DNA from 2 places in the Lactiplantibacillus kimchii genome. Region 1 is predicted to be linked to the other one. Evidence: a T-box and tRNA genes for the amino acid it is inferred to sense, from the RefSeq annotation. Region 1 holds a T-box; the other holds one or more tRNA genes.
The links. The T-box of region 1 lies ahead of tyrS (tyrosine--tRNA ligase). A T-box ahead of a tRNA ligase gene usually reads a tRNA of that ligase, here a tRNA-Tyr.
Positions count from the first base shown of each region.

Region 2: it encodes a tRNA-Tyr, which carries the amino acid that the T-box ahead of tyrS (tyrosine--tRNA ligase) is inferred to sense. The anticodon was not compared.

Region 1 covers NZ_CP027194.1:1,143,881-1,159,554, forward strand. The annotation lists rRNA gene C5Z26_RS05755 (23S ribosomal RNA) at 1-1,435, opposite strand, end outside; rRNA gene C5Z26_RS05760 (16S ribosomal RNA) at 1,642-3,215, opposite strand; gene C5Z26_RS05765 (ECF transporter S component) at 3,789-4,301, opposite strand; gene tyrS (tyrosine--tRNA ligase) at 4,468-5,724, opposite strand; T-box leader at 5,779-5,975, opposite strand; gene C5Z26_RS05775 (MFS transporter) at 6,011-7,399, opposite strand; gene C5Z26_RS05780 (MarR family winged helix-turn-helix transcriptional regulator) at 7,558-8,031, shown strand; gene C5Z26_RS05785 (hypothetical protein) at 8,118-8,783, opposite strand; gene C5Z26_RS05790 (helix-turn-helix domain-containing protein) at 9,113-9,313, opposite strand; gene C5Z26_RS05795 (C39 family peptidase) at 9,475-10,245, opposite strand; gene C5Z26_RS05800 (NAD(P)H-binding protein) at 10,340-10,912, opposite strand; gene C5Z26_RS05805 (sensor histidine kinase) at 11,091-12,440, shown strand; gene C5Z26_RS05810 (YueI family protein) at 12,525-13,025, shown strand; gene C5Z26_RS05815 (DUF554 domain-containing protein) at 13,235-13,912, opposite strand; gene C5Z26_RS05820 (YagU family protein) at 13,946-14,449, opposite strand; gene C5Z26_RS05825 (ABC transporter permease) at 14,619-15,674, shown strand, end outside.
Region 2 covers NZ_CP027194.1:2,058,701-2,074,374, forward strand. The annotation lists gene lysS (lysine--tRNA ligase) at 1-470, shown strand, start outside; rRNA gene C5Z26_RS09960 (16S ribosomal RNA) at 1,088-2,661, shown strand; tRNA gene C5Z26_RS09965 (tRNA-Ile) at 2,749-2,822, shown strand; tRNA gene C5Z26_RS09970 (tRNA-Ala) at 2,852-2,924, shown strand; rRNA gene C5Z26_RS09975 (23S ribosomal RNA) at 3,083-6,003, shown strand; rRNA gene rrf (5S ribosomal RNA) at 6,078-6,194, shown strand; tRNA gene C5Z26_RS09985 (tRNA-Asn) at 6,200-6,272, shown strand; tRNA gene C5Z26_RS09990 (tRNA-Thr) at 6,318-6,390, shown strand; gene C5Z26_RS09995 (peptide MFS transporter) at 7,020-8,492, shown strand; gene C5Z26_RS10000 (metallophosphoesterase) at 8,557-9,390, shown strand; tRNA gene C5Z26_RS10005 (tRNA-Tyr) at 9,459-9,541, shown strand; tRNA gene C5Z26_RS10010 (tRNA-Gln) at 9,551-9,622, shown strand; gene proC (pyrroline-5-carboxylate reductase) at 10,105-10,899, shown strand; gene nagA (N-acetylglucosamine-6-phosphate deacetylase) at 10,996-12,132, shown strand; gene C5Z26_RS10025 (GntR family transcriptional regulator) at 12,160-12,861, shown strand; gene C5Z26_RS10030 (WecB/TagA/CpsF family glycosyltransferase) at 12,918-13,649, opposite strand; gene C5Z26_RS10035 (nicotinate phosphoribosyltransferase) at 13,809-15,275, shown strand; gene nadE (NAD(+) synthase) at 15,290-15,674, shown strand, end outside.

The DNA of each region.
Region 1 (15,674 bases):
TCAATCTGTTATCCATCGTCTACGCCTCTCGGCCTCGACTTAGGTCCCGACTAACCCTGGGAGGACGAGCCTTCCCCAGGAAACCTTAGTCATTCGGTGGATGGGATTCTCACCCATCTTTCGCTACTCATACCGGCATTCTCACTTCTAAGCGCTCCACAAGTCCTCACGATCTTGCTTCACCGCCCTTAGAACGCTCTCCTATCACGTGACCTAATGGTCACATCCACAGTTTCGGTAGTATACTTAGCCCCGGTACATTTTCGGCGCAGAATCACTCGACTAGTGAGCTATTACGCACTCTTTAAATGGTGGCTGCTTCTGAGCCAACATCCTAGTTGTCTGTGCAACTCCACATCCTTTTCCACTTAGTATACATTTAGGGACCTTAACTGGTGATCTGGGCTGTTCCCCTTTCGACGGTGGATCTTATCACTCATCGTCTGACTCCCGGATATGAATCAATGGCATTCGGAGTTTATCTGAATTCAGTAACCCAAGACGGGCCCCTAGTCCAAATAGTGCTCTACCTCCATGATCCTTCATCCGAGGCTAGCCCTAAAGCTATTTCGGAGAGAACCAGCTATCTCCAAGTTCGTTTGGAATTTCACCGCTATCCACACCTCATCCCAGCAATTTTCAACTTACACGGGTTCGGTCCTCCAGTGCGTTTTACCGCACCTTCAACCTGGACATGGATAGGTCACCTGGTTTCGGGTCTACAACCTCGTACTAAAAACGCCCATTTCAGACTCGCTTTCGCTACGGCTCCGACTTTTAAGTCTTAACCTTGCACGGGATCGTAACTCGCCGGTTCATTCTACAAAAGGCACGCCATCACGCATTAACGCGCTCTGACTTATTGTAGGCACATGGTTTCAGGAACTATTTCACTCCCCTTCCGGGGTGCTTTTCACCTTTCCCTCACGGTACTGGTTCACTATCGGTCACTAGGGAGTATTTAGCCTTGGGAGATGGTCCTCCCGGATTCCGACGGAATTTCACGTGTTCCGCCGTACTCAGGATCCTGAACTGAGAACGTTTAATTTAATCTACTGGGCTATCACCATCTATGGCGGATTTTCCCAAATCCTTCGACTATCAAACGTTTTGGTAACTCAAATGTTCAGTCCTACAACCCCAAAGAGCAAGCTCTCTGGTTTGGGCTGTTCCCCGTTCGCTCGCCGCTACTTAGGGAATCGAAATTTCTTTATATTCCTGCTGCTAATGAGATGTTTCAGTTCACAGCGTTTACCTCCGACTAGACTATATATTCATCTAGCGGTAACAGTTGATTAAAACTGCTGGGTTGCCCCATTCGGAAATCTCCGGATCATAGCTTACGTACAGCTCCCCGAAGCATATCGGTGTTAGTCCCGTCCTTCATCGGCTCCTAGTGCCAAGGCATTCACCATGCGCCCTTGTTAACTTAACCTCATTTTCCTAACGGAAAATGCGATTAATGAGTTTAGCGATTTAAAACTTCTTTAAAAAACTCAAAAAACGCGGTGTTCTCGGTTTAATTATGAAAAATTATATTTGATATTATCTAGTTTTCAAAGAACAAGTTTGAGAGTTAGACCTCTCAAAACTAAACAAAGTTTCAACAATCATGTGTAAGGTTTCCGTAATATTCCTTAGAAAGGAGGTGATCCAGCCGCAGGTTCTCCTACGGCTACCTTGTTACGACTTCACCCTAATCATCTGTCCCACCTTAGGCGGTTGGCTCCCGAAGGTTACCCCACCGACTTTGGGTGTTACAAACTCTCATGGTGTGACGGGCGGTGTGTACAAGGCCCGGGAACGTATTCACCGCGGCATGCTGATCCGCGATTACTAGCGATTCCGACTTCATGTAGGCGAGTTGCAGCCTACAATCCGAACTGAGAATGGCTTTAAGAGATTAGCTTGCTCTCGCGAGTTCGCAACTCGTTGTACCATCCATTGTAGCACGTGTGTAGCCCAGGTCATAAGGGGCATGATGATTTGACGTCATCCCCACCTTCCTCCGGTTTGTCACCGGCAGTCTCACCAGAGTGCCCAACTTAATGCTGGCAACTGATAATAAGGGTTGCGCTCGTTGCGGGACTTAACCCAACATCTCACGACACGAGCTGACGACAACCATGCACCACCTGTATCCATGTCCCCGAAGGGAACGTCTAATCTCTTAGATTTGCATAGTATGTCAAGACCTGGTAAGGTTCTTCGCGTAGCTTCGAATTAAACCACATGCTCCACCGCTTGTGCGGGCCCCCGTCAATTCCTTTGAGTTTCAGTCTTGCGACCGTACTCCCCAGGCGGAATGCTTAATGCGTTAGCTGCAGCACTGAAGGGCGGAAACCCTCCAACACTTAGCATTCATCGTTTACGGTATGGACTACCAGGGTATCTAATCCTGTTTGCTACCCATACTTTCGAGCCTCAGCGTCAGTTACAGACCAGACAGCCGCCTTCGCCACTGGTGTTCTTCCATATATCTACGCATTTCACCGCTACACATGGAGTTCCACTGTCCTCTTCTGCACTCAAGTTTCCCAGTTTCCGATGCACTTCTTCGGTTGAGCCGAAGGCTTTCACATCAGACTTAAAAAACCGCCTGCGCTCGCTTTACGCCCAATAAATCCGGATAACGCTTGCCACCTACGTATTACCGCGGCTGCTGGCACGTAGTTAGCCGTGGCTTTCTGGTTAAATACCGTCAATACCTGAACAGTTACTCTCAGATATGTTCTTCTTTAACAACAGAGTTTTACGAGCCGAAACCCTTCTTCACTCACGCGGCGTTGCTCCATCAGACTTTCGTCCATTGTGGAAGATTCCCTACTGCTGCCTCCCGTAGGAGTTTGGGCCGTGTCTCAGTCCCAATGTGGCCGATTACCCTCTCAGGTCGGCTACGTATCATTGCCATGGTGAGCCGTTACCCCACCATCTAGCTAATACGCCGCGGGACCATCCAAAAGTGATAGCCGAAGCCATCTTTCAAACTCAGACCATGCGGTCCGAGTTGTTATGCGGTATTAGCATCTGTTTCCAGGTGTTATCCCCCACTTCTGGGCAGGTTTCCCACGTGTTACTCACCAGTTCGCCACTCACTCAAATGCTACATCACTCAGGTGCAAGCACCGTCATTCAATAGCCAGAGTTCGTTCGACTTGCATGTATTAGGCACGCCGCCAGCGTTCATCCTGAGCCAGGATCAAACTCTCAAATTAATGATGAGTTCTAAAAAAGCTCATTTAGTACTTGATTTAAAAATTGTTTGTTTACGAATTGACTTCGCAAATGTTTGCTACCAATTCAAGAATTGATAGACCCTACACATTTGATTTGTCGAAACTTTGTTCAGTTTTCAAAGGTCTAATTTGTTGGTTGATTACCTCAACGCAACTTAATTATCTTAACATCTTGATTTCTTTTTGTCAACTTCTTTTTTTAATAGAATTAACAATCTCAAGCTGTTTGTTGCCGTTGTGACAACAGGAATAATCATATCAATTACTGAAGCAGTTGTCAACAACTAATTTCAATATTTTTTTGTATTCCTTGTCGCCGTAGCAGCAACGTGTACTAATATACCAACCACAGCTGAAACTGTCAACAACTTTTTACTTCTTTTTTCAAAAAGGTGAAAAAAGCAGACAACATGGTCATCTATTTTCATGACATTGGCCAGCGTCATCGCCTTTTTTCACGCTGCCGTTCACCAACTAATCGCTAAAGCTTCTATATAAAGACATAAAAAACGACTACCATTTAACTGATAGTCGTGACCCGCTCTGATGACTTTAATTAAATTGCGTTTTAACGCGGTCCTTAAGCCGTAACACAATCGGATAGGCAATTGCACCACCAACCACCGCTTGAATCGCATTGGTCGGCACGCCGGCTAAACCGGTTGGCAACGCATATAAAATAGTATCGGAAATAAAATACCCGATGACCATGACGACACCACCAATCGCAATCGCCATGAATTGACGCCCCTTGGATTGATCAGCCCCAAACTGACCAACTAAAAAGCCCTCTAACCCATGCACGATGAGCGAAAATAGCATGTATTGCGAATAACCAGACAACAAGTCTAATAAGAACCCGCTGGCACCGCCAACAATTGCACCGCCGCGACGACCGAACAATAAGGCCGCAATGAAAATTCCAGCATCACATAAGTTGATGTTACCATGCGTCATTGGTACTGGAATAATAAACCACATCGAAATGACAACTGTTACCGCAATCAGCAAGCCCAACATTGCAACTAAACGTGTCGAAAACTTAGTTTGCTTCTTCCCTGACATCTCTAAACCATCCCCTCTAGTAGCCGTACTTAACCTAACAATGTGTATTCTCTAATCTAGCTCTCATTTTACTACAATTATTTGAAAATGCTACTACGGGTGCGACTGACAAACAAAAATCTGGCTACCAACTAGTGGCGTCAGATTTTCATCAGTCTTACTATTATTATTTAACGCGTGCTAAGAAGTACCGCTTCTTCCCTCGACGTACAATCACGAATTTGCCATCAAAAGCAGTCGCTGGATCAATCACAGCATCAACATCCGTAATTTTCTCACCATTAATGCGAATTGCGCCATTTTTTAAATCTTCACGAGCTTGACGTCGCGAAGGTTCAAACTTGGTTGCATCAACTAGCCATAGCACAATATTCTGCTTTTCGACTGACACTTCAGCTGAAGGTACGCCTTTAAATCCTTGTTCAATCTCAGCCACATTCAAGTTTTGAACATCACCAGTGAATAAGGCGTTGGTGATATTTTGTGCTTCTGCAACGGCCGCTTTCCCATGCACAAATTCAGTGACACATTCTGCTAACCGCCGTTGGGCTTCCCGCTTACCAGGTGCCAACTTGACCTTTTCAGCTAAATCATCAATTTCAGCATGACTTAAGAATGTGAAATACTTCAAATATTTAACGACATCCCGGTCATCTTGGTTAATCCAAAATTGGTAAAATTCATAAGGTGACGTGCGTTCTGGATCTAGCCAAACGGCCCCACCCGCAGTCTTACCGAATTTTGTCCCATCTGCTTTGAGCAATAGTGGAATCGTCAAGCCATAGACTTTGGTTTCATTGCCTTCTAACCGATGAATCAGATCCGTTCCGGCCGTGATATTCCCCCATTGATCAGCACCACCAATTTGTAATTGGACGTGGGCTTCACGGTATAAATGTAAGAAATCAACCGATTGTAGGATTTGGTAGGTAAATTCGGTATACGAAATTCCAACTTCTAGCCGACTAGCAACGACTTCTTTATTCAGCATCGTATTCACACTAAATAACTTGCCGTAATCCCGCAAAAAGTCGAGCAATGAGATTTTAGATAACCAGTCATAATTATTTACAATCGTAAAGTTATCATCATTACCAAACAACTTGTGCATTTGCGCACTCAAAGCCGCTTCATTATGGTTAACTTGCGCCATCGTTTGTAAAACCCGTTCTGAATTCTTACCGGATGGGTCCCCAATGGCACCCGTCCCACCACCAACTAACACATAAGGATGATGACCAGCTAACTGGAACCGTTTCAAAATCATAAACGGAATCAAATGGCCGATATGCATGCTATCACCAGTTGGATCAATCCCACAATATAACGCCACAGCTTCATTAGTTGCGAGTTCTTTTAATCCAGCTTCATCCGTTTGCTGATTAATCGCACCACGCCATTTTAAATCATCAATAATATTCATTTGTATTCCTCCTAAAGTATGGTCCGAAAAACAAAAAAACTCGTCCTGTTATTAAACAGGGACGAGTTTTTCCGCGTTACCACCCAAGTTATCACTAAAAAGTGATCGCTCATTTATTGATAACGAAATAATCCGGCCGATTGGCAACTCACTCTATGTAATTCATCATTAACCACAGCTCGGTTCACACCACCCACCGAGTCGCTTAACTGTTGGATCAATGACTACTTATTAGAGATCACCGCTTTTTATATTACTCATATCATAAGCACTCCGTTACCAAATGTCAATCATGGTGACGTTGCCGCATGGCGAGGCTCAGTGCCCCTAAATTCACAATAATCAAAACTAATAAGAAAACTAAGGCCACCGTAGACCCCAAAGCTGTCCGCCGAGCTAGCGACCCACTAGTCTGAGTTTGAACTAACGTGATAATCGCCGAAACGACTGACGTTCCCGTGGCGCCGGCAAATTGTTGTAAGGTATTAAACATCGCATTCCCATCCGCTTGTAAATCGAAACTCAATTGCCCTAACCCACTCGTCATTGTATTACCCATGGTTAATCCCATGCCAATCATTAATAAAATATAAAGTACAGCAATTAAGGGACCGTTAAGTTGTAACCCTAGCCCAGTAAACAACGCCACAGCAATTACTAAAATCGTCGCCCCCGTTAAGATGGGTTTAGCCGCCCCAAACCGATCCAACAACCGACCGCCTAAAGGGGCAAAACCGGCCCCAATCGCGGCACCGGGTAACACAAACAACCCGGCCAACAAAGCACTCTTCCCATTAACCAACTGGATATAGTTCGGTAAGATAAAGGCTAATCCGAGCGCATTCATCTGCACTAAAAAGAACCCTAATAAGTGCCAATTAAAAGCGGTCACTTTAAAAATCTGCAACCTAATTAGCGGCTGGGCCGACTGCTTAGTCCGCTTGATAAACCCAACTACGCCTAAAATCCCGACTAATAAGAGACCACTGACCATCAATGGTTGCTCACTAAAATTCTGTAAATTACTAAAAGCTAACGTGAATCCAACAAAAATGACCATCACCAATCCCCAAGCTAAGCCATCAAAGCTGGCCTTGGTAGTCGGCTGGGCTTGGCGAATAGACCCTAACCCTAAGATGAGTGACAACACTAGCAATGGCAACAATAAAATAAAAATCCAGTGCCAATTCAAACTGCTAACGACCAGCCCACCAAAAGTCGGTCCTAACGCCGGCGCAATCGCAGTAATTAACGTCCCAATTCCCATCAAAGTCCCACGTTGTTCATCCGGCACCCAATCCAAAATAATATTAAACATCAGTGGTAATGCAATCCCAGTCCCAAGGCCTTGTACAAGTCGACCGCTGACCAAGACGCCAAAGTTCGGCGCCAGCGCATCAATCACTAGTCCCGCCATAAAAAGTAAGTTGGCCGTTACAAATAACGTCTTAGTTTTAAAGCGTCGTTTTAAAAACGACGAAATCGGCACAATAATGGCAACCACTAATAAATAAGCCGTCGTTAACCATTGAACCGTTGCGGTATTAATCGAAAACTCGCGCATTAAAACTGGGAACGTAATATTCATCGCCGTTTCCACCACGACCCCACAAAACGACAATAACCCAGCCGCAATCACGGCCATAATCAATCTTGCATCACATTTTTTAGTCATCTTATCAACTCCACTTAATAGTAGTTCGTGTTCGAACTAATTGTTTATTTTAGCACAATTAAGCGATAAAACCAGCATTAATTAACAATTGACTTCTGGATTTTACTGCCTTACAATGCCAATTAGTACGTAATCGAACTACCAATGGAGATGACCGCATGCAACATTCAATCGGGATTGCAATCAAAAAAGCCAATAACGCACTAGCCCGTGATTCAGACCATTTTGCAAAAAAAATAGGCCTGACCGGTATGCAAATCAGTACCATCAACTATATTGCCGACCACGAAAACACCCAAGATATTTTCCAACAAGATTTAGAACACGAATTCAATATCCGTAAAGCAACCGCCTCCAGTCTGGTCACCACCATGGTCGCTAACGAATTATTGATTCGCGTACCGGCTACCGAAGATGCCCGATACAAGCGCTTGCTCCTAACGCCCAAAGCCCGTCAGTTAGCCACAGTTATCGCTGCTTTTTTTGCTGAAAGTGAACAGCGCATTAAGACCTTATTGGGCGCTAGTACCGCGACAACCTACACTGATTTAACTAAGCTTAGCCAGGCTTTTACCACTGCCCCAACGCCAAAAAAAGGCCCCCAACAAACACATGAGCCAACCGTTAGCTAGTTTGACATCCGTAGATCATCGCTTTAGACCAAAAAGATTGCAACCAGAATTCACAAAATTCTGGTTGCAATCTTTTTGGTCTAATCCTATTTTTGAGCTGTTGCGGCGATTTTTAGAACCGTATTAGCTTGTTGGCCCTGAACTTGTGAAACTTGATCTGAGTTCTGCCATTTAACACTATTGGCTTCACCAGATTGTGGTTGGTTATAAACAGTCACGGAACCAGAAGTAGCACCTTGAGTCGTTAAACTTTGTTGTTTAATTTGCGAATTAACTTTATTCGCAAATTTAGTTGGGTTTTGTACGACATCTTGGGTATTAGCAACCGTGGTGACGGACCAATTGCCGGTATTCCAGTGCACATATAACCGGCCCATTGTGCCTTGCACCGTCGCTGTCGTTCCAGAATTCAACTTAACCGTATCACCTTGCGTATTTGCTAAATAATCTACTTTATTTTGCGCAACACTACTATTATCGTAGTCAGTTTGCTTATATGTAGCCGTTTTAGAACTCGTCCCCGCTTTAACATAGCTAACGCTATAGTTAGATTTGGTTCCGCTTGCTGCGGTGGCTTTAACGGTTTGGTCAGTCGCCTTAACAGTCGTTGGCGCTGTTGTGTCACTAACCGTCGTCACATTATTTGAAGCTGCATGTAACACATGGTCAACGGATGGTGCGGCCACTAATCCAATGACTAACGCCCCGGTGGCCGTAAAAATTCCTGATTTAACTTTTTGCTTAAAATCCATGAAGAAACTTCCTCCTTGTTTTGTTCCCACTCGCTAACTGTCTCCGTCCTAAGCAACCTTTTAACTTAATCACCATAGGCCGAAACACTTAACGTTTATTTTACCATTTTTATATTCTAAAATAATAATTTTTTTAACTTTCCCTATCATAGGCCTATTTTTCTTTAAAAAGGCGTCATTTAGTTTTCATTTAAGTTACAGATATTTCAAGAAATTAAAAAAGTCCACGATAGTCAGTCGCGAACTCTCCTTTTGATGGTGCTTGATTTACTTGGTCGTCCAATTACTAGCATCCGGTAGTCAGTCGCATGCCGTTAGACGTTTAGCGCTTAATCATGGAAGAAATACTGCGTGGGCACTTTAAAATCATCATGTAATTTTTGAACTTCCACAATGCTCCAATTTGAACGCCCATGTAATTTATTCCAAACCGTATTGACACTACGATCAATCGAGTCGGCTAAATCTTGTTGCGTAATATGGTTCTGCTTAAAGTAAGCCAATAATAAGACATCATTGTCGGGTTTCATTTGAACTCCTCCTTTATTTCCCCCATATAGGGATATTACACCATTTTATCGCTTTCATCAATATATAACTGTGAAAAATCACAGTAATTTGTGATTACAACTAAAAAAACACCCAGAAATCTTTTTTCCCGGGCGTTTTTTGCGCAATAGTTACTATTAAATTAATGGGTTGACGTTAATACAACGGCTTGTTTACCCATTTGCTTATACGCCGCTGCAAAATCAGTCCAACTAACGGCTTGTTGTTTCTGTCCATATGGATTATTAATATAAATTAATTTTTTTGTCCGATTAAAGCCCACAATCACAACACTATGCATGTCATAAGTGATCTTTACTGGCCCCTGTGGGGTTTGCCACGTTTGCATGCTAGTCACCGGCGCAAAAGTCACCGTTGTAATCGTCCAAACCGGGCGTCCAGCTTCAAGCTGTTGAATGATGGCCGCAAAACTTGAGCCAGTCAAATCTTTAACTTTACTTGTCTGCGTCTTCGCTAGCTTATAGATAGGGCCATGGTAAACCCCTAATCCCGGATTATCGCCAGAAATATCGCCGACAAAACCCGCATTCGGATTACCGTGATCACCATTATCATAAGTCAACGGCACACTCGGTAGTTGTGCCGCCAATTGGTTTTTAGTGATATTGAGATGATTATAATTCAACATCATAGTCAATGATGTGACTTCACAACCATTATATAACCGGGGCGCCGTCATTTGATTAATCAAAGGCACATTGAGTTTCACTTGATTAACCGTTTTGGGTGCCTTAGTAGCCGGCTTAGTTTTAGACTTCGTCGTTTGACTAGTCGTGAAAGAGGCATCAATCCAATCAGAAGCTTGAGTCACGGAAAAACCAACAACCCCCACTACTAACACCACAATAACCCCAACCGACCAACTTCGACGTCGATTCATATGTCTTGGCATTTTATTTTCATCCATTTCTGTCATTTAACTTGCTTATCCTTAGCCATGATACCATTAAATAATTGAGAAAAGAATTAAATTAACCAGTAATTATTTAAGCGGTTAGTGACCAAGTTGCCCCCGTCGTTAAATAATCCTTCAATGGCAGTGATCGCCGGGTTGGCATCGCGGTTGCCCAGCTAGCACTCATCTGCTGTGTATAGATTGCGGTATCCATCGCCTGCGTACCTTCGACCAAAGTAAAATCCAGCTGACTTTGCTGTAATAGTTGTTCGACTAAGTGCAAGGCCCGTAGTTGTTGGCGTTGCTGATGCGTCTGATACCATTTAATGGGTTGTTGCACTAAGGATAAGACACTCTGCGGACTAGTCAAAACAATTTGTTTAATTCCCCGTGCGTGCATTGCCGTGATTAATGCCCGGGTTTGTGGCACTAATTGTTGCGGCGTTAATTGGGCTAAGACTAACGGTTGCCCCGCCATCGCTTGGCTCAAACTGGCCACATCCGTTAATTCTCCTGCGATAAAGTGCGTCGTGCTAGGCCAATTTGACCGCGTCGTTGCTGGTGCATAGACGGTCAACTGTGCCATTGATAAGTGACGAACCGTCGTCAAAATGGCTTGGGCTTGCTGGGCATCCAAAGCCCCCACTGCTAAAATAGATTGCATCTGCCAACTTCCTCTCATTAAGTTAATGTTATGAGTTTACTAGCTTCTAGTAGGTCGAAGGCAAGCCCGTTACGTCATTTTTTATAAAATTTTGGTGGCATCGGTTGCAATTTGATTTATGATAATAATGTCAACTAACTTTCAGACTCGTTTTAAAACTAATTAATGAGGTGTCGCCATGGCGTTGTTGTTTTATTCCCTATCTTTAATTTCTGGTTATTACGAAATGATTATTTTATCACTGACTTTTCGTGAATATTTCACCTGGAAACTGGGACTGACTTGGGCTGGGTTAATTACCCTTTGCAATTTGTTCGGTCAAGTTGCGACTGCCCAGTGGCCGCAAGTCCCCTTAGTCTTCTTTTGGATTTTACCAATCACACTTGCCAATATGATTATGAGTGCCCGCCTACTCTACACGAAATGGATTTTAATGTTACCGATTGTCTTATTTTTAAATGCTTTCAAGCGCTTAATCGGTGGCTTATCCGGTAGCTTTTTGAAATGGCTAACGTCATCCGATGTTCAAATGCGACTCCGGCAAATTGTTGATTTAAACTTAACCGCCAATTTAAATATTTTCGGCGCCATGCTCATCGGGCTACCTATCGTGATTATTATCGGCTTCATTGCTCACCACTGGGTCATCAAAATGGCGGCAACTGACTTTTTCCAACATGCGCAGATCGATCGAAATGATTATCTCTTGGTCTTATTATTCTACGCCCTCTATATCCTAGCGTATGACTATGCTTTAAATCTTTCCGTTGTCTTGCAAACCTATGTGGCCGTGGCCTCCAGCATTATTTTCGGCATTATTAGTTTTTATCTAGTTAGCAGTAAAAATAGTCGTTTAACTGATGCACAGCTCCTAAGTGAAGTGTCTAACTATAATCAATTATTAAGCAATCGCAATCAACAATTACATTTATTCAAACACGATTATCAAAACATCCTGCTGAGCCTATCGCAATATATTCAAAGTGACGACATGACTGGGTTAAAAACTTATTTTGAAGCTGAAGTTTTACATGGTGATCAGAGTCTCCCCGTCGATGGTGGCCCTGAACAATTACGACGCCTGCATATTCCAGCACTCAGTGGCTTAATTTATGCCAAATATGAACTGGCGGCTAGTCGCCACGTGACCTTGCAACTCACGATATTACAAACCATCCAAGCACCTGAATTCGAACAAGTTCGCTTGGTTCGTATCCTTGGTAACTTGCTAGATAATGCCATTGACGCTGCTACCCACGTTGATGGTCAAGTGCAAGTCACTATTGAACGCACAACTCAAGGTGACCTTCAGTTCAATATTCAAAATAAAATTCCAGCTGGTGATACGATTAACTTGCATCGGATTAAGAAAAGTCGCTTTACAACCAAACCAGGTCATCTCGGTTATGGCCTTAGCAGTATCGAACAACTTGCTGGTAAACAGGTCAACGTTACCTATCAAATTAACGATGCTCATTTTTTAGCACAACTCACCGTTCAGCCGGCCACGGCCTTAAGAAAATCTTAAAGACTTAACCCTAGTCGTTTGCATGCCGTTAATTCTATACTAAAACCTGTCAGTTCAGTTCACCTCAGAAAGGACCTAACCGCTATGTCACAATCGGAAACGCAACTTGATAAACATCTTCAGTCAGCCATTTTTGGCACACCAGTCCTTCATCCGGATGAACAGCACCGTAACTTAGGGACTTTTCATGAACGCCTTGACTTAGGAATCACCTTTACTCAGGCATTAACCCGCGACTATACCGCCGCCCTACAAACAGAGCTCCAAGCACATCCAGATTATCAACTGCTCTTGCACGGCTTATTGGATCAAGACATTTTAGACCACTACATTCACTTGGTGAATCAAGCAAATGTCAAGTTCGCTATTCGCAACGATTTGCTTTATCAACATACACCAGACAGTCTGGCTATCGCACTAGCGGCGCCAACTGCCATTAATCCTGAAACAATTGATATTGATATTCGGTTTCCGTTAGCCACTGCCCCAGCAGCAACTGTGCCAAAACAAGTATTGTTCAATCGCATCCACCAACACTTAGCTCATAATCGTCAAATTTTGCGTCAGAAACATCATTTAAACTAGTTAGCGTGCTACAACAACGCTTCGTTTAACGCTAGGCTTTTACAAAGTTACGCCAAAATTAACCTCATCGCATTTCAAGTCGCCACAATAAAACACAAAACGACCGCCTTCCAGTAACATTACCGGAAGGCGGTCGTTTCACAATAATCTAAAATTCAATCAGCCGCCTGCTAGCAACCATCATAAGCGACTAACTGAAACAAGCCCTTTTAAAATAAATTCAATAAGCCAATCACAATTGGTGGCACAATCAGTGCTGGTAGCAGATTCAGCGTATTAATTTTTTTAATATTTAACAACCCTAATCCTGACCCCAAAATTAAAATTCCCCCGACAATTGTAATTTCATTCAGCATGACCGTACTCAACGCGCCTTTTAACACCAACGCCAGTACATACAATGAGCCTTGCCAGGCAAATAACACGCCCGCCGCAATGGCAATGCCAAAACCAAAAGTCGAAGCCAACACAATTGAGGTAATGCCATCTAAAATCCCGTTCGTAAACAAAAACGTATAGTCATGTTTCAAAGCGGCTTCAATCGGACCAAGAATTGATAACGACCCAATACAATAAAGTAAAATGGCTGTCGCCAGGCCCTCCGCTAAGTTACCGCCAGAAAAGCGTCCCACTAACCGGTTAAAGTGCCCTTGTAAATCGAGTGCCTGACCAACTAAGCCCCCAACAGCTAAACTCACAATGAATAAAACCGGGTACTTACTTTGTGGCATCCGTTGCACAACCGCATTAATCCCAATCAACATGGCCGCTAAGCCCAGCGCTTGCATCAAAATATCATGATACGCCGGCTTAATCCCACGTTTGAAAAGACTTCCCACCAAACAACCAATGAGAATCATACTAACATTAAAAATGGTTCCAATCATGACGATTCACTCCAAGGTTGTTTTTTAACAAAATTATGACCGCTTCGTTAAGCGATCATAGACCGTCGCACTCACCCAATCAGCCGTCCACATCCACAAAACATGGCCAATCGCTTCTGACAAGTGCTCTTCAACTGGCTGGTCTTTTGCGGCTGGTACTGTTCCTAAAGCTGGTAAAATCAAATGGTGAAAAGCGGTCCAAACCCCTAAACCATACAGGGCACTACTACCAGCTTGGGCCTTAGGATGTTGCCGCGCCCACAGACTGTATGCCACTGCAAATGTTGTCGAAAACCCAAAATGCATGACATAACTGACACCAGGTAATTGGTGACCAGCATACGTATAAGTCGCATGCGTGATGCTGGCGGGTACCCCTACTTGTTGTAATAACCGTTGCGGTGGATTGGTTTGATCACGCGCCGCAGTTCGGGGTGGTAACACATTTTCCCAACCCAACTTTACTAATCCAGAAATCACACCACCAGTAATTCCAGCAACCATCGCTGCTTGGTGATTAAAACCTTTTTTTGTCATTTCAAGAACCTACCTCTCTATTGAATAGTTTCATCATACCAGCCTTTTAACGAGAATCGTACTTATTTATCTAATTTCAATCAGCAAAAATCTTGCGCTAATTCGCAATCAATGCTAATATTTGGTTATTCGCTTATCACTTGATAAACAAAAAGGAGGGCATTATGAAATGTATTTAGGTCTAAAAGAAATGCAGCACGACAAATTACGTTATGCGTTACTCAGTGGCGTGCTCTTATTAATCGCACTCGTTGTTTTCATGTTAGCCGGCTTAGCAAATGGCCTTTCTAACGGGAACCGCCAAGCTATTGATACTTGGCAAGCGACGGATGTTTACTTAAATAAGAATGCCAATCAGACACTGTCTGCCTCACAACTCACACTGGCGGATCAAAAACACGTGCAAGGAAAATCAGTGGCGCCATTAGCGACATTATCGGGCACTTTACGAACAACCAATAATCAGCTAAAAACAACCACCAGTGTCTTAGCCACTAATCGACACAGCTTTTTAATGCCAAAATTAGTTAGTGGTCATCATATTACTGGCAAACGTCAACTATTGATTTCAGCAGATCTAAAAACAGCTGGCTTTAAACTCGGACAAAAAGTGCGCTTGGGGACAACTAAACGCACCGTCACCATTGTCGGGACTTACGCCCCTAGCACCTATATGATTGCTCCCACAGTATATACCGATATTGCCACCTTGAACTATTTACAAAAAGCGCCCATCACTAGCGGTAACCAACAGACCGTGAATGGCTTCATCGCTAAAAAGGGCAACTTTAAAACGACGACGCACGGCAATCTCCAACATCTTACGATGGCCACTTTTATTAATAAATTACCTGGTTATAGTGCCGAACAGTTGACGTTAAATACCATGATTTACTTCTTATTTGTGATTGCCTTAGCCATTATCGGCATCTTTATGTTTGTCCTAACCCTACAAAAGCAAGCCCTCTTTGGGGTTTTAAAGATTCAAGGAATCGGCTCCAAACATATTTTAGCAACCTTATTAACGCAAAGTATCGTCATGGCGCTAATCGGGATTGTCGTTGGCCTCGGGATTACCGTTGGCCTGGCTCAAATTATGCCGGCTGGATTACCCTTTGTGATTAACTGGTTACAATTTAGTGGTTATAGCTTAGCCTTACTCGCCGCCGCCATCATTGGTGCGCTATTATCATGGCGAACCGTTGCTAAAATTGACCCAGCCGTC
Region 2 (15,674 bases), 910 kb from region 1:
AGAAGTTAGCAGATGAACATCATGTTAAGTACGAAAGCTACTGGACAGTTGGTCATATCATTAATGCTTTCTTTGAAGAGTTCGTGGAAGATACGCTAAATGAACCAACCTTTATTTATGGGCATCCAGTGGAAATCTCACCATTAGCGAAGAAAAATGAAAAAGATCCACGCTTTACAGATCGGTTTGAACTATTCATTTTAGGTAATGAATATGCAAATGCCTTTAGTGAATTGAACGATCCGATTGATCAGCGCCAACGTTTTGAAGCTCAGGCTGCAGAACGAACTGCTGGTAATGATGAAGCTGAACAAATTGACGAAGATTTCGTCGAAGCTTTGGAATACGGGATGCCTCCAACGGGTGGTCTTGGTATTGGGATTGATCGGTTAGTCATGTTAATGACGGATGCTGATTCAATTCGTGATGTTTTGTTGTTCCCAACGATGCGTCCAGAAGAAGATAACTAATAATTTGAAACTAGTTCTGAAATTACTGCGGTAATTTTGGCACTAGTTTTTTTTATAGTGAGCGAGGAAAACGGTCGTGTTGAGCCGGTTTTACGTGGAAATTCAGTTAAAAAGGAACTTTTTTTAAAAAAACTGAACTTTTTTAAAACGAACATTACCAGCTGACGACGTTTTAAATATTAAGATTATTGAGTTTGAAACGGCGGATAACAGTTTGATTGGTCTGCACAGGTGATATATCCGTACAATGGATTCGTGTTGGGTTAAACATGGTAATATTGACTGGTTATTTTATCAATTTAGGGCTTGCAATTAAGCGTGAAAATTGGTAAATTTATATACGTTGTTGAGGCGCACAAAGCGGTTAGCCGCAAGCCTTCAACGAAAAAAGAATTATAAAAAGTGGTTGACAAATGGTTTGCCACTTGATATGATGATTAAGTTGCGTTGAGGTAATCAACCAACGAATTAGACCTTTGAAAACTGAACAAAGTTTCGACAAATCAAATGTATAGGGTCTATCAATTCTTGAATTGGTAGCAAACATTTGCGAAGTCAATTCGTAAACAAACAATTTTTAAATCAAGTACTAAATGAGCTTTTTTAGAACTCATCATTAATTTGAGAGTTTGATCCTGGCTCAGGATGAACGCTGGCGGCGTGCCTAATACATGCAAGTCGAACGAACTCTGGCTATTGAATGACGGTGCTTGCACCTGAGTGATATAGCATTTGAGTGAGTGGCGAACTGGTGAGTAACACGTGGGAAACCTGCCCAGAAGTGGGGGATAACACCTGGAAACAGATGCTAATACCGCATAATAACTCGGACCGCATGGTCTGAGTTTGAAAGATGGCTTCGGCTATCACTTTTGGATGGTCCCGCGGCGTATTAGCTAGATGGTGGGGTAACGGCTCACCATGGCAATGATACGTAGCCGACCTGAGAGGGTAATCGGCCACATTGGGACTGAGACACGGCCCAAACTCCTACGGGAGGCAGCAGTAGGGAATCTTCCACAATGGACGAAAGTCTGATGGAGCAACGCCGCGTGAGTGAAGAAGGGTTTCGGCTCGTAAAACTCTGTTGTTAAAGAAGAACATATCTGAGAGTAACTGTTCAGGTATTGACGGTATTTAACCAGAAAGCCACGGCTAACTACGTGCCAGCAGCCGCGGTAATACGTAGGTGGCAAGCGTTATCCGGATTTATTGGGCGTAAAGCGAGCGCAGGCGGTTTTTTAAGTCTGATGTGAAAGCCTTCGGCTCAACCGAAGAAGTGCATCGGAAACTGGGAAACTTGAGTGCAGAAGAGGACAGTGGAACTCCATGTGTAGCGGTGAAATGCGTAGATATATGGAAGAACACCAGTGGCGAAGGCGGCTGTCTGGTCTGTAACTGACGCTGAGGCTCGAAAGTATGGGTAGCAAACAGGATTAGATACCCTGGTAGTCCATACCGTAAACGATGAATGCTAAGTGTTGGAGGGTTTCCGCCCTTCAGTGCTGCAGCTAACGCATTAAGCATTCCGCCTGGGGAGTACGGTCGCAAGACTGAAACTCAAAGGAATTGACGGGGGCCCGCACAAGCGGTGGAGCATGTGGTTTAATTCGAAGCTACGCGAAGAACCTTACCAGGTCTTGACATACTATGCAAATCTAAGAGATTAGACGTTCCCTTCGGGGACATGGATACAGGTGGTGCATGGTTGTCGTCAGCTCGTGTCGTGAGATGTTGGGTTAAGTCCCGCAACGAGCGCAACCCTTATTATCAGTTGCCAGCATTAAGTTGGGCACTCTGGTGAGACTGCCGGTGACAAACCGGAGGAAGGTGGGGATGACGTCAAATCATCATGCCCCTTATGACCTGGGCTACACACGTGCTACAATGGATGGTACAACGAGTTGCGAACTCGCGAGAGCAAGCTAATCTCTTAAAGCCATTCTCAGTTCGGATTGTAGGCTGCAACTCGCCTACATGAAGTCGGAATCGCTAGTAATCGCGGATCAGCATGCCGCGGTGAATACGTTCCCGGGCCTTGTACACACCGCCCGTCACACCATGAGAGTTTGTAACACCCAAAGTCGGTGGGGTAACCTTCGGGAGCCAACCGCCTAAGGTGGGACAGATGATTAGGGTGAAGTCGTAACAAGGTAGCCGTAGGAGAACCTGCGGCTGGATCACCTCCTTTCTAAGGAATATTACGGAAACCTTACACATGATTGTTGAAACTTTGTTTAGTTTTGAGAGGTCTAACTCTCAATTTAATAACGCTTTTGGGCCTATAGCTCAGTTGGTGAGAGCGCACGCCTGATAAGCGTGAGGTCGATGGTTCAAGTCCATTTAGGCCCATCGAGGATTTTTTGTCCTTGCATCACTATGGGGAATTAGCTCAGCTGGGAGAGCACCTGCTTTGCAAGCAGGAGGTCAACGGTTCGATCCCGTTATTCTCCATTGGCAACTTTGGTTGTCAATGAAACTTGTTCTTTGAAAACTAGATAATATCAAATATAATTTTTCATAATTAAACCGAGAACACCGCGTTTTTTGAGTTTTTTAAAGAAGTTTTAAATCGCTAAACTCATTAATCGCATTTTCCGTTAGGAAAATGAGGTTAAGTTAACAAGGGCGCATGGTGAATGCCTTGGCACTAGGAGCCGATGAAGGACGGGACTAACACCGATATGCTTCGGGGAGCTGTACGTAAGCTATGATCCGGAGATTTCCGAATGGGGCAACCCAGCAGTTTTAATCAACTGTTACCGCTAGATGAATACATAGTCTAGTCGGAGGTAAACGCTGTGAACTGAAACATCTCATTAGCAGCAGGAATATAAAGAAATTTCGATTCCCTAAGTAGCGGCGAGCGAACGGGGAACAGCCCAAACCAGAGAGCTTGCTCTTTGGGGTTGTAGGACTGAACATTTGAGTTACCAAAACGTTTGATAGTCGAAGGATTTGGGAAAATCCGCCATAGATGGTGATAGCCCAGTAGATTAAATTAGACGTTCTCAGTTCAGGATCCTGAGTACGGCGGAACACGTGAAATTCCGTCGGAATCCGGGAGGACCATCTCCCAAGGCTAAATACTCCCTAGTGACCGATAGTGAACCAGTACCGTGAGGGAAAGGTGAAAAGCACCCCGGAAGGGGAGTGAAATAGTTCCTGAAACCATGTGCCTACAATAAGTCAGAGCGCGTTAATGCGTGATGGCGTGCCTTTTGTAGAATGAACCGGCGAGTTACGATCCCGTGCAAGGTTAAGACTTAAAAGTCGGAGCCGTAGCGAAAGCGAGTCTGAAATGGGCGTTTTTAGTACGAGGTTGTAGACCCGAAACCAGGTGACCTATCCATGTCCAGGTTGAAGGTGCGGTAAAACGCACTGGAGGACCGAACCCGTGTAAGTTGAAAATTGCTGGGATGAGGTGTGGATAGCGGTGAAATTCCAAACGAACTTGGAGATAGCTGGTTCTCTCCGAAATAGCTTTAGGGCTAGCCTCGGATGAAGGATCATGGAGGTAGAGCACTATTTGGACTAGGGGCCCGTCTTGGGTTACTGAATTCAGATAAACTCCGAATGCCATTGATTCATATCCGGGAGTCAGACGATGAGTGATAAGATCCACCGTCGAAAGGGGAACAGCCCAGATCACCAGTTAAGGTCCCTAAATGTATACTAAGTGGAAAAGGATGTGGAGTTGCACAGACAACTAGGATGTTGGCTCAGAAGCAGCCACCATTTAAAGAGTGCGTAATAGCTCACTAGTCGAGTGATTCTGCGCCGAAAATGTACCGGGGCTAAGTATACTACCGAAACTGTGGATGTGACCATTAGGTCACGTGATAGGAGAGCGTTCTAAGGGCGGTGAAGCAAGATCGTGAGGACTTGTGGAGCGCTTAGAAGTGAGAATGCCGGTATGAGTAGCGAAAGATGGGTGAGAATCCCATCCACCGAATGACTAAGGTTTCCTGGGGAAGGCTCGTCCTCCCAGGGTTAGTCGGGACCTAAGTCGAGGCCGAGAGGCGTAGACGATGGATAACAGATTGATATTTCTGTACTAGTTAAATGCGTTTGAACGATGGAGGGACGCAGTAGGCTAAGATGTGCATCCTGTTGGATTAGGATGTCCAAGCAACAAGTCTTTTGATGAGTCAAATGCTTATCAATTTAAGGACAAGTTGTGATGGGGAGCGAAATTTAGTAGCGAAGCGTCTGATGTCACACTGCCGAGAAAAGCTTCTAGTGAGTATTTAACTACCCGTACCGCAAACCAACACAGGTAGTCGAGGAGAGAATCCTAAGGTGAGCGAGTGAACTCTCGTTAAGGAACTCGGCAAAATGACCCCGTAACTTCGGGAGAAGGGGTGCTGATCGCAAGATCAGCCGCAGTGAATAGGCCCAGGCGACTGTTTATCAAAAACACAGGTCTCTGCAAAATCGTAAGATGACGTATAGGGGCTGACGCCTGCCCGGTGCTGGAAGGTTAAAAGGATGGGTTAGCTTCGGCGAAGCTCAGAATTGAAGCCCCAGTAAACGGCGGCCGTAACTATAACGGTCCTAAGGTAGCGAAATTCCTTGTCGGGTAAGTTCCGACCCGCACGAAAGGCGTAACGATCTGGGCACTGTCTCAACGAGAGACTCGGTGAAATTATATTGTCCGTGAAGATGCGGACTACCCGCGACAGGACGGAAAGACCCCATGGAGCTTTACTGTAGCTTGATATTGAGTGTTTGTACAGCTTGTACAGGATAGGTAGGAGCCATAGAAACCGGAACGCTAGTTTCGGTGGAGGCGTTGGTGGGATACTACCCTCGCTGTATGACCACTCTAACCCACACCACTTAGCGTGGTGGGAGACAGTGTCAGGTGGGCAGTTTGACTGGGGCGGTCGCCTCCTAAAGAGTAACGGAGGCGCCCAAAGGTTCCCTCAGAATGGTTGGAAATCATTCGCAGAGTGTAAAGGCACAAGGGAGCTTGACTGCGAGACAGACAGGTCGAGCAGGGACGAAAGTCGGGCTTAGTGATCCGGTGGTACCGTATGGAAGGGCCATCGCTCAACGGATAAAAGCTACCCTGGGGATAACAGGCTTATCTCCCCCAAGAGTCCACATCGACGGGGAGGTTTGGCACCTCGATGTCGGCTCATCGCATCCTGGGGCTGTAGTCGGTCCCAAGGGTTGGGCTGTTCGCCCATTAAAGCGGTACGCGAGCTGGGTTCAGAACGTCGTGAGACAGTTCGGTCCCTATCCGTCGCGGGCGTAGGAAATTTGAGAGGATCTGTCCTTAGTACGAGAGGACCGGGATGGACATACCTCTGGTGTACCAGTTGTGCCGCCAGGCGCATCGCTGGGTAGCTACGTATGGATGTGATAAACGCTGAAAGCATCTAAGTGTGAAACACACCTCGAGATGAGATTTCCCATTCCTTTATGGAAGTAAGACCCCTGAAAGATGATCAGGTAGATAGGTTAGAAGTGGCAGCACGGTGACGTGTGAAGCGGACTAATACTAATCGGTCGAGGACTTAACCAAGTAATTGGTGTTCCGGTAAGATGAAAAATACAATTTGATATTAGCTAGTTTTGAGAGCACAAGTTTCTCAATAGTGTGGCGACGATGGCAAGAAGGATACACCTGTTCCCATGTCGAACACAGAAGTTAAGCTTCTTAGCGCCGAGAGTAGTTGGGGGATCGCTCCCTGCGAGGGTAGGACGTTGCCATGCAATATTCCGACATAGCTCAGTTGGTAGAGCGCTTGACTGTTAATCAAGATGTCGACGGTTCGAGCCCGCCTGTCGGAGTGACAGTAGATGTTGGCCACAGAGTTGACATCTTTTTTCTATCATGCCGGCTTAGCTCAGTTGGTAGAGCATCGGTATCGTAAACCGAGGGTCATCAGTTCGACTCTGGTAGCCGGCACTTGTTGAGACGAGACGTGGTTCTCGTCTTTTTTGTTACCATGATCATTTTAATAGCAGGGTGATTTAGAGTTCGGGGACTTCCTGAGCTCTTTTTTAGTAGTGAAGGATTAATTGATGTGATATAGCACCCAAATTGTGGCTAATATTGGTGATGAAAGGTGACCACCATTCGGATTCTTAGGTAAGCGTTGTTACACGTTGTTGAAGTATGCCATGCTTTTGGGGACGTTTTGTAAGGCAATCCTGCCAAAAAATTGGGGGCAATAATATCAATTAAACTTTTGTTTAATTAGATAATCGGGTTGAGATTGCAATTTTACGCCGTCTTTTTTGTGAAAACAATCAGGTGTATTCTCATAGTGAATTAGAAATTAATGTCATTAAATAGTTCATAAAAGCTTCTTGAAACACTTTAATCTATTAGTTTTAGTGATTTGGCGGGCTTTTTGACTTAAATGTTATTATGAGGATGATTTTTATTTATGGGTTATAAATTAGAAGTTGATTAAATATATTGTTGAATAAGATTAAGGCTAGTATAATGGTTATTATGTTTAATTAGGAAACTATTTTTGTTTCTTTTAAACGAAGTTCAATCGGTTTTAATGACGTCTGGAGGAAATTTAATTGGATAAACAACAAAAGCTGGATCGGTCGTTTTTTGGCCAACCACGCGGTTTGCGAACGTTGTTCTTCACTGAAATGTGGGAACGATTCAGTTACTATGGGATGCGCGCACTATTAATCTTTTACATGTACTATAGTGTTGCTAAGGGTGGTCTAGGGTTCGATCAAGGGACCGCTGCATCTATTATGTCGATTTACTCAGCACTGGTTTATGTATCTAGTGTGTTCGGTGGCTTCTTAAGCGATCGTGTCTGGGGTAGTCGAAAGACGGTTTTTATTGGTGGCGTCCTAATTATGGTCGGCCATATCGTCTTGGCGACACCGTTTGGCGTTAGTGCACTATTTGTCTCAATCGCTTTAATTGTTATTGGGACTGGCTTATTAAAGCCTAATGTTTCTGATATGGTCGGACAACTTTATACGACTGAGGATTCGCGGCGCGATGCTGGTTTCAGTGTTTTCGTGTTTGGGATTAACTTGGGATCATTGGTCGCACCAATCTTGGTGGGCCGCATTGGTCTGAACGTTAACTTCCATCTAGGTTTCTCATTAGCAGCAATTGGGATGTTCTTCGGATTGTTACAGTATTACTTTGATGGTAAGAAAAATCTTAGCACCGCTAGTTTATATCCAACTGATCCGTTGGAACCAGGCGATTTAAAGAAAGTTATTCGCCGGTCCGTTCTTGGTGTTATTGGATTAGGCTTAATTTTAATTCTGATGCAATTATTACATGCCTTAACTTTGGTCAATATCATTACTTTAATTAGTGTACTGGTTATTTTAACCCCAATCGCTTACTTTACGTTGATGTTAACCTCTGAAAAGACGAATGCCGTTGAACGATCACGAGTTCGGGCTTACATCCCACTATTCATCGCTGCGGCGTTGTTCTGGGCTATTGAAGAACAAGGTTCAGCGGTCTTGGCGTTGTTTGCGGCCGATCGAACCAACTTGAACTTCGGAATTTTTCACTTAGCTGCGTCTGATTTTCAGATTCTAAATCCATTGTTCATTATGTTATATACCATTCCATTCGTGTGGTTATGGACTAAATGGGGCAAAAAGCAACCAAGTTCACCAGCCAAATTTGCAGTTGGGTTAGTCTTTGCCGGGGCTTCGTACTTAATTATGGCGATGCCGGGCGCTTTATTCGGCACAGCTGGTAAGGTTAGTCCACTTTGGTTAGTGGGTAGTTGGGCCGTCGTTGAAATTGCAGAAATGTTGATTTCACCAATTGGTTTATCAGTGACCACCAAATTGGCACCTAAGGCGTTTGCGTCACAAATGATGAGTATGTGGTTCTTAACTGATTCAGCTGGGAGTGCTTTAAATGCCCAACTGGTTCGATTCTATTCAACTAAGACTGAAGTCCCATATTTTGCGACGATTGGGATTGTAAGTATCATCTTGGGAATTATCCTATTTATGATGGTACCGATGATCAAACGCGCAATGAAGGGCGTTTTATAAGCGAATTATTTAAGCAGGTATGTTATCTTTATGATAATGTATCTTTTTTTTGGAGATGAAACGAATGATTCGGATAGCTTTTAGTAGTGATAATCATTTTGATGTTAATCGGGTGGACGTTGCAACGATGTTAGCTGCACAGGCGGATTATTTATTACGTCAACAGGTGCAATGGTATTTGATTGCTGGTGACTTGTTTAATGATTTTCAGCGAAGTCAACAGTTTGTGGTTGATTTACAGGCCAAATTAGGCACGCAGACACACGTTTTATGGGTCGCGGGAAATCATGACATGGTTCACGGCATCTCGTTTGACGGGCTTGAAACCGGTCATTTTGAAGGCTATTTGCATAACCAATATGTGGATCTGCCGAATAGCGATTGGCGAATTATAGGCAATAATGGCTGGTATGATTATCAATTTGCTGCCGCAGTGCCAGATAAGACGCTGGCTGATTTTAAAACTTGGAAACAGGCGTATTGGATTGATCGGACGATTCAGCAACCGATGAGTGATCCGGAACGTAGCGATTTAGTCCTCAAACAAGTTCAAGCACAGTTGAAATTAGCACAGGTAGCGAAAAAACGGGTCATTCTGATGACACATTTTGTCCCCCGAGCTGATTACTTGCCGAACTTGCCGACTAATCGTTTTTGGAAAATGGCCCAGGCTTTAATGGGGACACCACGATTAGGGCAGTTAGTTGAGCAATACCAAGTCGAACGCGTCTTATTTGGTCACTTACACCTGCACCCGGCGCCTAAAGTCGTGGGGGCGACCACGTATTATGATCAAGCTGTGGGTTATGGACTAAAACGAATTAATGAATGGCAAGCGACTGACTTTATTTCAGAGTGGTATCGGGACACTTTTTTGCTTAATTTACCGGAAAAATAAAAAAAGTTTGCAAAATGACTTGATTTTTTATTCAAAGTTTTGTATTCTAATATAGTTGATTGATTCATGGAGGGGTAGCGAAGTCTGGCTAAACGCGGCGGACTGTAAATCCGCTCCTTCGGGTTCGGTGGTTCAAATCCACTTCCCTCCATTTAATTATTGGGCTATAGCCAAGTGGTAAGGCAACAGGTTTTGATCCTGTCATGCGCTGGTTCGAACCCAGCTAGCCCAATCGCAGTAACCGGATAGTCGTTAATGAGAGCTGAAAAGCTTGATTTAGCGGCTTTTTTATTTTAGATGCACCAAAAGTGTGTCACGAAGTTGGATAGGCGTGTAACACGCTAATTTAGTAACTACTGCATTTAGTTGTGCCGTAGTAATGTGTAAAGAGATGGCTGGTGTGAGGCTTTAAATCAGCATGACCAAGGGGCCTCAATGCGTCACTAATGGCTGTACCGGCTACAAATACCAGTGGATAAAAAGTATGCCTAAATTCATGGATTTTTATGCGTCTTAGGTTGTAAGCGCTAAATGACGCCTAATCACAAAGCGACCAATGCATAAACCGTTAAGCCTGACATCAGCTTTTAAAAAACTGTTACACTATAAGAAGCAATCTGCTAAAAAGGGTTTTAAGCCTTAAGGGTGTCAGCTTTACAAACCAGTGGGAGCTTTGTAAGATAAAATGAACGGTTATGATAAGGAGCGAATAAAATGAAAATTGGATTTATTGGAGCCGGTAATATGGGCCGGGCAATTATTGAGGGCTGGCTTAAAATGCAGGCGGTAGCACCAACCGATATCTATCTGCATAGTGCGCATGCCGACAGTTACGGTCCCTATGCTAAGGCGAAAGGCTTACGGGCGTTGGATTCTAATCTAGCGGTCGCTGAGGCGGCTGATGTGATTGTGTTGGCAGTTAAGCCTAATATTGCGTTAGACGTGCTCAAAAGCGTACAACCGGCTATTACGGCGGATAAATGGGTCATTACGATGAGTTCTGGGCTAGATTTAGCAGATTATCGAGCAGCGGTTGGCAACTTGCCAATCTTACGTATCATGCCAAATGTGAATGTGGCGATTGGCGCTGGTATGACTGCTTTAGTCGGTAACGATACGTTGACTGCGGCGCAATATGCCAGTGGACAACAATTATTTGATGCAATTGGTCAAACCAGTGCCGTGGCTGAAAAAGATTTTAGTACTTTTGCAGCGTTAGCAGGGAGTTCGCCAGCGTATGTCTACTTCTTCATTGATGCGATGGCCCGGGCAGGGGTTAAGCATGGCTTGGACAAGGCCACGGCGACTAAAATTGCTGCGCAAGCGACCTTGGGTAGTGCCCAGATGGTCTTAGACTCCGATAAAGTGCCATTTGAATTGGTAGATCAAGTCTCATCACCAGGTGGTACGACGGTTGCTGGGTTATTAGCTATGGAAGAAGCCGGGTTTATGACAGCGGTCGTTAAAGGCATTGATGCGACGATTGCCAAGGAACTTGGGATTAACTAAGGTTATTGAGATTGGATTGATCAACCCACTTTTATGGTTGCATGTTTGGTCTATACCGATTATAATATAACCAGTAAATCCTAGGAGGAATAGTTCATGAGCAAAGTGTTAAAACATGCGATCATCTATACCGGTTTAGAAAAGATTGATGACGGTTATATTCGTTTCGGCAAAGAAATCGAAGCGGTTGGTTCGATGGACGATTATGTTGCACAACCAGATGATGACATTGAATTTGTTAGCGGGAAGACAATTATCCCTGGCTTTATTGATGTTCACAGTCATGGTGGCTATAGTTTTGATGCCATGGATGGTGACCCAGCTGAAATTAATGAAATGGTCAACGATATGGTGGCACGCGAAGGGATTACGTCATATTTCTGTACGACGATGACCCAGTCAAATGAAAACTTAGATCATTCGATGGCCGGGATTAATGCCGCTGCTAAAGAAAACCCAGTTATTCAAGGGGTTCATTTGGAAGGACCATTTATTTCAGCTAGCTTTAAAGGTGCACAACCGGAAGAATACATTAAGAATCCTAATGTGGCTTTATTAGATAACTGGAATAAATTATCGGGCGGGCGCGTTAAGCTAATTACTTATGCGCCGGAAGATCCTGGGTCGCGTGAATTTGAAAAGTATTGCTTGGAAAATGGCATTGTGCCTTCAGTTGGTCACAGTAATGCAACTCGTGCCCAATTGCTTGCAAGTAAAGCGACCCATGTCACTCATTTATACAATGCACAACGTGAATTTAAGCACCGCGAACCTGGTGTAACCGGGCATGCCATGCTTGAAAATAACATGTATTGTGAATTGATTTGTGACGGGTTCCATATTGTTCCTGACATGATTAAACTTGCTTATGAACAAAAAGGCGTCGATCGGATTGAATTGGTTACTGATTCGATGCGTGCGAAGGGCGAACCCGATGGTATCAGTGAATTAGGCGGCCAAAAGGTTATCGTTAAAGATGGTCAAGCGCGTTTGGAAGCTGGTAACTTAGCTGGTTCTGTGTTAACTTATATCAACGCCTTTAAGAATGTCCAAAAGTTCACTGGTTGTGGGATTGCGGAAGCCGTTAAGATGTCATCCGTTAACCAAGCTGAGGAATTTAAGCTCACGAAAAAAGGGACGTTGGAAGCTGGCAAAGATGCGGATCTTAACATCTTAGATGCTAATCAAGATTTGGTCGCTACTTATAGTTACGGTCAAAAAGCTGTTAAATAAATTAATTAGAAGTAAGGGATGAGGACCGTGAGTTCGCCAATTTATATTCAAATTCACAACCAAATTAAACAAGCCATTGAGGCCGGTCGGTGGGCGGTCGGTGACCGAATTCCATCTGAACGGGAGTTGGCCAATAAGTTTGATGTGAGTCGCATGACCTTGCGTCAAGCCATTCAGACTTTGGTTGATGAGGGAATACTGGAGCGGCGAGTCGGCGCTGGCACCTTTGTTGCTAACCAAAAAGTGCAGGAAAAAATGTCAGGAGTGACTAGCTTTACCGATTTAATGCTAGCTCAGGGCAAGGTCCCGTCCAGTAAAACGATTTCATATCATGTGACGAGTCCGTCCTTATCCGAAAGTGAAAAGTTAGCTTTAGAACCTAACGAACAGGTTTTACGGATGGAACGGATTCGGTACGGTGATGACTTACCGATTTGTTTTGAAGTCGCAACGGTGCCCGAACGTTTAGTCAAACAATTTACTAAGGATGAGGTCACGAGTTCGTTGTATCGAACGTTGGAAGCCAAAGCGGGGTTTGTCCCTGGTAAGGCGCAACAGACAGTTTCAGCGATGTCGGCTTCAGAACGGATTGCGGAGTTTTTATCTGTTCGGCGCGGGGATGCGTTGTTGCGCTTACGGCAAATTTCGTATTTACAAACGGGTGAACCGTTTGAATATGTGCGGACTCAATACGTGGGCAATCGGTTTGAATTTTATCTAGAAAAATAGACTAGTCTAAAAGCAGGATCTGAGATAAAAGCGCTCAGGTCCTGTTTTAGCGTTGATTAGTGCTGACGGGCAATTTTTTTAACGAGGCGTAAATAGCGTGGTAACACGAGCATCCGTTTGAAACGACTGGGCTCTTTGAGTAACCGATAAAGCCATTCAATATGATGCTGTTGCCAGAATTTTGGTGCTCGCTTAACGGCGCCAGCTAACACGTCAAAGCTCCCACCAACGCCCATCCAAAGGCCATCAACCCGGTGGCGATAGGTGGCGATGAAGACCTCTTGTTTGGGAAAGCCCGTTGCTACCAGAATCATATCAGGACGGGCCGCAACTAACTGGTCAACAACAGCCGCTTCATCGGTATAATAACCGTCGATTGCGCCTGCAATCACTAGTTGTGGGTAGCGTGCAGTAACTTTAGCGACAACCTGTTCTAAAACGGCTGGTTTAGCGCCTAACAAAAAGACGCGTTGATGATGTTTGGCACCCCAAGTTAATAAACTTAATAATGTATCGTAGCCAGTAATTCGTTCAGGCAGCGGGGTTCCTAAGATTTTGGCACCCTGAATGACCCCAATGCCATCGGGGGTGATATAGTCGGCCTGAGTCAAGATGCGCTGATAGTCCGGGTGTTCGCGAGCATACATAAGAATTTCCGGATTAGCGGTGACCACAAACCGATTGCGGTGCTGTAAGATATCTTGTTGTAATTGTGCTTGAAAAGCGACGTTTGTCGTCTTAATGAACGAAACGTTTAAAATGGTGACGGTGTCAAAAGGTGCTGACATAAGAGGCCTCACTTTCTAATCCTAATTAGAGTATAGTTAAATCATGAATTTCTGCAACTTTTTCAGGTGCTAACATTCATTAGTTTTTAAAAGAATGCTAAAATAGGCTTAACTTATTTGTAAAGTCGCTTACAACTTACGAAATGGAGAATTGGACGCATGACTCAAATATATCCGGATGATAGTTTAACCTTGCATACGGATGCTTACCAGATTAACATGATGCAAACTTATTGGGAACAAGGGATTCATAACAAGCACGCTGTTTTTGAGGTCTTTTTCCGTAAAATGCCGTTCCAAAATGGGTACGCAATTTTTGCGGGCTTGGAACGAGTGGTTAAGTATATCAATAATCTTCACTTTACGGCGACTGATATCGCTTATTTGCGTGAAGCCGAAGATTATTCTGAAGGCTTTTTAGCTTATTTACAAGACTTTAAATTTGATGCGACGATTCGCTCCGCTCGTGAAGGAGATCTCGTCTTTAATAATGAACCCGTGATGCAAGTTGAAGGGCCCCTAGCGACCTGTCAATTAATTGAAACGGCTTTGTTGAATATTATCAATTACCAAACTTTGATTGCGACCAAGGCCGCCCGTATTAAGTCGGTTGTGGGTGAGGATGGTTTATTGGAGTTTGGGACGCGGCGGGCCCAAGAATTTGATGCAGCAATTTGGGGCACCCGGGCAGCGTACATCGGCGGCTTTGATGCGACTAGTAATGTGCGTGCGGGTAAAATTTTTGGAATTCCAATTAGTGGGACGCATGCCCACGCGTTAGTTCAAACTTACCGTAATGATTATGCGGCCTTTAAAGCTTATGCCGAGACCCATCACGATTGTGTCTTCTTAGTGGATACGTATGATACGTTACGCAGCGGGGTTCCGAGTGCGATTAAAGTGGCTAAAGAAATGGGCGACCGGATTAATTTCCAAGGTGTCCGGATTGATAGTGGGGATATGGCGTACTTATCCAAGCGCGTGCGCGAACAATTGGATCAAGCTGGTTTCCCAGATGCCAAGATTTATGCCTCAAATGATTTAGATGAAAAAACGATTCAAAACTTGAAGATGCAAGGTGCCAAAATTAGTGTCTGGGGGGTTGGAACCAAGCTGATTACGGCGTTTGACCAACCAGCACTCGGGGCGGTTTATAAGATGGTCTCCATTGAAGATGACCAGCATCAGATGGTTGATACGATTAAGTTATCGAATAATGCGGAAAAGGTTTCGACGCCTGGTCGCAAACAGATTTGGCGGATTACGAAGCGGGCGGATGGTAAATCAGAAGGCGATTATGTCACCTTGTCGGATGAAGATCCACGCGATGAAGCGTCTATCTATATGTTCCATCCTAGTTACACTTATATCAACAAAACGGTGAGTGATTTTGATGCACGGCCCGTGTTAGTGCCTATTTATGACCAAGGAAAACAAGTCTATCAATTGCCTGAGTTGGCGGCGATTAAGCAATATGCTTATGATAGCTTGGATTCGTTATGGGATGAATACAAGCGTGACTTAAATCCGCAAGATTATCCAGTGGATTTATCACAAAAACTTTACGATCATAAAATGAACATCATTCATTCAGTCCGTGACTGGGTGAGTCAAAAAGACTATTAGGAGGAATTTAGCCGATGCGGTCATTACAAACTGAAATTATTAAGGCACTCCACGTTGCCCCCCAGATCGATCCCGAAACCGAAATTCGTCGGAGTATTGATTTTTTGAAAGCGTATCTCAAAAAGAATTCATTCTTGACAAGTTACGTTTTAGGAATTTCGGGTGGCCAAGACTCCACGCTAGCCGGCAAATTGACCCAAATGGCCATTGACGAGATGCGTACGGAAACGGGTAATCCTGATTATCAATTTATTGCGGTTCGGTTACCTTATGGCGATCAGGCGGATGAATCGGATGCGATGGCGGCGATTGATTTTATGCAGGCCGACGTGGTTGACCGTGTTGATATTCAACCGGCAACGGATGCGATGGTTGAGGCTTTAGAGGCCAATTCACTAA